DNA from 3 places in the Marinomonas sp. THO17 genome. Region 1 is predicted to be linked to each of the others. Evidence: predicted binding sites of a transcription regulator. Region 1 holds the regulator's gene; each other region holds the start of a gene.
The links. Region 1 encodes LexA, which represses DNA repair genes until DNA is damaged. Its sites were predicted from a motif close to TACTGTNTANNTANACAGTA; they were not measured.
Positions count from the first base shown of each region.

Region 2: a site for LexA is predicted at 939-958, ahead of ABXS85_RS14705 (YebG family protein). Genes of this name have one in related genera too.
Region 3: a site for LexA is predicted at 890-909, ahead of dinB (DNA polymerase IV). Genes of this name have one in related genera too.

Region 1 is NZ_AP031575.1:348,705-350,982, reverse strand. It holds gene dinG (ATP-dependent DNA helicase DinG) at 1-806, opposite strand, end outside; gene lexA (transcriptional repressor LexA) at 877-1,500, shown strand; gene ABXS85_RS01565 (hypothetical protein) at 1,604-1,867, opposite strand; gene ABXS85_RS01560 (DUF6586 family protein) at 1,869-2,278, opposite strand, start outside.
Region 2 is NZ_AP031575.1:3,102,905-3,105,182, reverse strand. It holds gene ABXS85_RS14710 (mechanosensitive ion channel domain-containing protein) at 1-855, opposite strand, end outside; gene ABXS85_RS14705 (YebG family protein) at 979-1,395, shown strand; gene ABXS85_RS14700 (aspartyl/asparaginyl beta-hydroxylase domain-containing protein) at 1,736-2,278, shown strand, end outside.
Region 3 is NZ_AP031575.1:1,865,995-1,868,272, reverse strand. It holds gene ABXS85_RS08885 (LPP20 family lipoprotein) at 1-538, opposite strand, end outside; gene dinB (DNA polymerase IV) at 925-1,989, shown strand; gene ABXS85_RS08875 (hypothetical protein) at 2,098-2,278, shown strand, end outside.

The sequences.
Region 1 (2,278 bases):
GCCTTATCAGGCAAATGATGGCCTTCATCGAACACATAAATGGTTTCTTTCGGTGGCGTCAGAATCGCACCGCCACCAAGGGATAAATCTGCTAAGACTAAATCGTGATTGGCAACGATCACATCCGCTACCTCGATTTCAGCACGAGCTTTGAAAAAAGGACAAGCGGAATAGTTGGCGCAATTTCGGTTGGTGCATTGCTGATGATCTGTGGTTAAACGTCGCCAATCTTGCTCGCGAATAATACCTTCCCAATTATCCTTGTCACCATCCCATTTACCTTTACTGAGGGCTTCATCCATTTCCTGATATAAGGGAGTATTGACATCATCCGATTGCAAATGCTGTTCAAACAAGCCAGCAAACATATCGTCCATGGCCTGTTCTTCTGCCCCTAAATACCCCTCTAAGTTATTTAAACAGAGATAGCGACCACGACCTTTTGCCAAAGTGTATTTAAAGCTGATGTCAGTGTGCTGCAAAATATCCGGCAGGTCTTTGTGCAAAATCTGCTCTTGCAGGGCAACAGTCGCAGTGGAAATGATGAGCTTAGCGCCGCGTGCCTTTGCAATAGGAATCGCTGCCAGACAATATGATAAGGTTTTCCCTGTCCCTGTACCGGCTTCTACCACAGCAACGTGCTTTTCACCTAAGCGTTCCCCTTCGCTGCCTTGTTTAATACTTCCTAAAGTACGGGCAATGGCACCTATCATTTGGCGTTGCCCTACTCTGGGTTGGTGAGATTTGGCATCCAGCATATTTCGGTAAGCGGACTGGATTTTATTTTTTAATTCGTCTGAAAGCATTTATTTTATTGAGAATCGTTAAGAATGCTGTATATAATAACAGTTACTGTATAAACAACCAGACAATGCCATGATTAAATTAACCAAAAGACAATCTGATGTACTTGACACCATTCGCGAGTTTATCAATGAAACCGGATTCCCACCAACACGTGCAGAAATCGCGAATAGACTTGGCTTCAAATCCCCCAATGCCGCAGAAGAACACTTAAAGGCCCTTTGTAAAAAAGGCGCCATCGAAATGCTGTCAGGCGCTTCTCGTGGCATACGTTTAATCGAACCAAGTGAAAGTGCCAATCAAGAAGACGATCTAGGCCTTCCCGTTATTGGTAAAGTGGCGGCAGGATACCCTATCTTGGCACAAGAAAACATAGATACTCACGTTACTGTACCTGCCAATATGTTTTCCCCTAAAGCGGATTACTTTTTATCCGTATCCGGCACCAGTATGAAAAACATCGGTATTATGGAAGGAGACTTGCTCGCGGTACACAAAACCAATACGGTTCGTAACGGTCAGATAGTGGTGGCCAGAATTGGCGACGAAGTAACCGTAAAGCGATTCGAACAAAAAGGTCGTATTGTGCGTCTGATTCCAGAAAACGAAGATTACCAAGACATTGTGGTGGATTTAGAAAGTGAAGAGTTTGCTATTGAAGGTTTGTCCGTTGGTGTTATTCGTCAAGGCTTATAATCATTCCGCAAGTCAAACACTTGACATCAAATGACTGGCAAAAAAGGTGGCAACAACCACCTTTTTTGTTTTTCTGGTCTTTCCATTCAAGAAAACTTATTTGTTAATGTAGAATTTTCGGGCGAAAATCTTCTTCTAAATATTCCGTACCTTCCTCAATGACAGACTCATCCGAATAGACATAATCAATACCTGCATGAAACATACATTTTGCCAATTCAAAATACCTATCTTGTAGGTAGGATTTGGTTTTATCTGAAATTTTCAAAGTCGCCAAAGGCTCTGTTTCCTCACCACTGTCACTGGCCGGGCGTAATACAATGTCGCCGTTATCCAGCTCAACAATTTCAAGGTAAGATTCTTTCATACTAATACTCGGAGGACTCTTCTCTAAAACGTAACACCAAGTCAGTTAGCTTGGATAAATATAAATTTAATGAGGCACTGTCGTCACTGCCCACACCAATTAGGTTGGTTCGATCGACCGCCGCTTGATTCATATGACAATCGAGCTGTTGCTGATAAAGTGAGATTAATTGACTACACCATGATGAAGCTTGTTGTAGCAAATCATTTAACTCTATCAACACAGGCACCAATGACTGCTTTTCTTGCGCTTCTCGCAATAGGCTTGCTATATCCAACTTACCTGATAAACGATAGGCCAATTTAACTTCTTGTAATAAGCCATTTAAAGCACTGCGCAATTGAAACATAGCCGAATTTTCTAAACTAGAAATCAACCAAGCTTCATCGCTTGATTGGGCTAGCTCTATCA
Region 2 (2,278 bases), 1.2 Mb from region 1:
TGTTAAACCTGCTTGGCGTTTATCAAACCAAAAACGCATAAAGTCTTCTGTTACTTTTTGTTCTATTTCCACCGCTTCATCGGTTGGACAAAACAAAGAAACCGTAAAGATATTAAAACCTTCTGGTGTGGTGGTAATACGAACGCGAGGTTCTGGCCCTGAAATATTAATATCCAGGCGTTTTTCGATCAGGCTGTTATAACGAATGGCCACTTCATGAAAGTGCTCACTGTACTCACGTATCTTGCCAATGATTTGTTCTTTGATATCGAACAGGTTCACGTCATCAGACTGTCTTGAAATGGAAAAAGTATGGGTAACGTAACGGCGCATATAGTTAAGATTTTGCACCGTATGAAGCAACAATACGCTGTTCGGTACCACAGTGGTTCTACCTGTATAAGCATAACTTCCACCTTTGAGGTCTACTTCAAACAAGGTAGTGGACAACCAATCACTGTCTGTCACTTCGCCTTCAAAATTCGCCACCTTGATCCAATCTCCTACCTGATAAGGTCGCGTACTAGCACGATAAAAAGCCCCCACGATACAAGCAATAAATTCTTTTGTGGCGATGACCAACGCCACCATAAAAGCGGCAATGGAAATGGCGATATTTTGTAACTCAGACGACCAAATAAGGATCAAGCCGACGACAAATAAAAAATTAAAAGAATTGTCTGCCGCATTGATTCTTTGACGCTTTTTATCATGATCAATGTGTTGGTTAAGTCGAATGGCGCGCTTGGTGTAACGACGAATAATATAGACCAATAAGATTAGGGCCAAAGTAAGCACCAGCTCTACATGATCCGTAATAATGGATAGATCCAATTGAGTAAAATCGAAAGGCATAAAGAGTCACTTTTTTCTAGAAGTCGATACTTTAACAATCATTTATTAGGACAACAATAAAGTGTAGACAAGAAGAAAAATTATACTGTATATTTGTACAGTATAATTTTTGTGAGGTGACTTATGTCCGTCATTATTAAATACGTCGTAGAACGCCATGGAATCGAAAAAATGACTTTTACTTCAAAAGCTGAAGCCGATGCTCATGATAAGCTTCTGGATACTGCTGAGGCTCTCACGCAGCTGCTCAGCGCTAGCCAACTCATTACAGACGATGCGCTAAAAGAAGCATTGGCCATGTACCTAGCGGAACACAAAAACAGTGTCATTGATGCACTGGGGCCGAAAAAGAAATCGACCAGCAAAAAGAAGAGCACGCCGAGTCCACAAACCGAGTTGGCACTCAATAAAACCCCTAAAACCCCAAGCACGGACTTAGAAGACTTGGTGATAGAACCCGATGAAGAACAAGTCTATCAGGAAGAAGGCGTTAGCGATCCATTTGACGAGGACAACTTTGATGAAAGCCATGCGGCTTAGGTTTAGGCTTAGCTCAAGTCATGCTGCTTAAGTTTAGCTTAGGCTTAGGCTTAGGTTTAGCCTTAGCTCAAGCCATGCGGCTATTCATGTATCCACCAAATAAAAACGCTGCATTAAAGCGATGTAACAGACTGATCAATAAATGAAAAATCGATTAGCTTGGCTCTTTTCTTAGCATTAAGCGAGGAGCAAACAGTCCTCGCCGACAAGCAAGGACAACACAGACAAGGCCAGCAGTTCTCGCCAATAGGCAAAGACGGTTTCTGCCGTCTGCCTTGTCCAACTTTCCCCAAAGCTAACAAATAATAACGGCAATCCATTGAATCTTAAGGATAAAGAAATGCAGCTTGCCGTTATTTTATTGCTCACCGTGGTTTTCAGCCTATCTTCCATCTATTACATCTATGCCTATCGTGGCAATATTCGCTACCGCTGTTGGAGCGAATATTTTCGTAAAGGATGGCCAATTTTTGCGCCATTGAATTGTCTCTTATATCTGTTTTCGCACAGCAAGGTAAAAAAGCCCATTATCGATACACAATCGTTCAAAGAACTGGATGAGCTACGTGCTAATTGGCAAGTCATTCGAGACGAAGCCCTCGCTTTGCAACAGCAGGGGGATTTGGAAGACATTAATCAAGCGGGTTCAGACGCATACTATGATGTGGGTTTCCGTACTTTCCACAAATACGGCTGGCGTAAGTTTTACCTTAAGTGGTATGGCTACACCCACACTTCAGCACAAACCATGTGCCCGAAAACTACGGCCATTCTCAGTCGAGTGAAAAACATCAACGGCGCCATGTTTGCTTACATGCCAGCCAATTCCGAGCTCACTCGCCACTTGGATCCTGTGGCCTGTTCCCTTCGCTACCATTTAGGA
Region 3 (2,278 bases), 1.5 Mb from region 1:
CGATACACTGACGGAAGTTCTCTTGTAATGCCATCTCAACTACTGTTTCAAAGGTGCCGTCTTCATGTTCTCTTTGTGAAACCACTTTGGCACCAACCAAATAAGCGTCAACATAAGTACGTAACTCATCGTTTTGGATGACCATATTGCTCAAAGAGCTGGAGCCATCGATTTTCAAGCCGTAAACACGTTCAGAAAGGTTTCGATAAGCGTCCAACATAGAACTGCGAAGCGTCATGATTCGAGCTTGTGATTTGGTCAGACGTTTATTAGTCGTTAAGGCAGCATAACCTGTTGCGGTTACTACAATAGGTTCTTGTTTGATAACGGCGATGGTGTTGTTGGCGTTGAGTGCGCCAGTAGTAGCAGCTGGTGTGTAATTGTTGGTCGCGCCATCATTGCCAATTTGGTTGCCATTACAAGGCGCGATTGAAGTACAGGTACCTGTATTGGCCACACCTTGCTGATTGTAGGTTTGACAACCCGTGATAAGGATTGCTCCTGCAGCAATCAACAAAATTTGAGTGAAATGTGTCATGACGGTGCCCTTTGTGTGCGATTCTCATCTCTTTATTGTCGACCTCGTCTTATTTTTCTTAAGTGCGTGGTAGGACAACAAAGCCATACCCCTGAGTTTCACACATAAATGAAATACTTCATCAGAGATATTTTTCCTATGCCTAAAATGTAAACTATTTTATGTGCTAGCGTCTATTTATAACGTCTTTAATAGGCAATTTTCTTTGTTTTATATAATAAAAATGCCTTTACTCACTATTGGGACATTTTTTGTTTACCCTTTTGTTCTCCAATAACATGGGTAAAGTCTATCAATTCTTATCTTTGAGATTGGAAAATTTACAATTGAGAAGCCTAATAGGTCGATATATACTGTTTTTATATACAGTATTTTGGTCTTAATTCATGTCTCACTTGACCCGAAAAATTATTCACATAGATGCGGATTGTTTTTATGCTGCGATAGAGATGCGAGATGATCCTTCTTTGCAAGATCGTCCCATGGCGATAGGGGGTTCTGCTGAAAGGCGCAGTGTATTGTCGACAGCCAATTATCCCGCTCGAGCTTTTGGTGTTCGTTCCGCCATGCCAGTGGCTATTGCAAAACGCTTGTGTCCTGATTTATTGATTTTACCAGGGCGAATGCAGGCTTATCGTTTAGCTTCGCAGCAAATGCATGAGATTTTTCGTCGTTATACCCATTTAATCGAACCCTTGTCTTTGGACGAGGCCTATTTGGATGTCACGGATTCAGAGTTATTTCAGGGCAGTGCGACTTTGATTGCACAAGAAATTCGACGTGAAATTTATGACACAGTAGGAATAACAGTATCCGCAGGTGTGGCAACGAATAAATTCATCGCAAAAGTTGCCAGCGATTGGGATAAGCCAGATGGATTAACCTTGGTCTCGCCAGATGATCAAGACGAATTTGTTGCCAAGATTCCAGTTAAATGCATTTCGGGTATTGGTAAAGTGGCGCAAGACAAACTGGCCGCTTTGGACGTTTTTACCTGTGCAGATCTGCAAAAGGTTGACTTTGCATTGTTGCAAAAACGTTTTGGTAGCATGGCGTTTCGTTTGTCTCAGTTTGCTAAAGGTATTGACGATCGACCTGTGCAGGTTTCAAGAGAGCGTAAAAGTATTTCTGTGGAGCATACTTTCTCTGAGGATCTAAAAGGACTTCACATTTGTCGGTCGGTATTGCCAGAGTTATTGAGCAGTTTACATAAGCGGATGCAAGGGCGAGGTTATGAGTCGCGTTTGCACAAATATTATCTCAAGCTTAAGTTTGATGACTTTAAGCAAACCACCATAGAACAACCCATTCAAAAGAAATTATCAGACGAAGTGTTTGTTGTCTTACTAGAACAGGCTTATGCGAGAGTGCAGCGTCCAGTGCGGTTAATTGGAGTGGGCTTTCGTTTGGTTAACCCTGCACCAGCGCAATTACTTTTGCCTTTTGAATAATTGGGGTGGTTAAAAAACAAACAATTCCGTCTTTCTCTGTCTATAATCATAACTCGGAAACAAAGCGGATTCTTGTTTTGTTTCACTCTGTTGTTGGAGGTATTGATTATGTGGAAGCAAGATAGACGTTCAGAAATTGATCGTTCGAATTTGCCCGACCCCTTATCTCATCGATTGAGATTTGAAGTGGAGCAGACCCTTCATAGCTTATATGCTGAAGCAGATCTGGCCGATCAAATTGACTCTTTGTATCTACCTTTTGCGAATTGGTTAAGCAGCAAACTTGGTA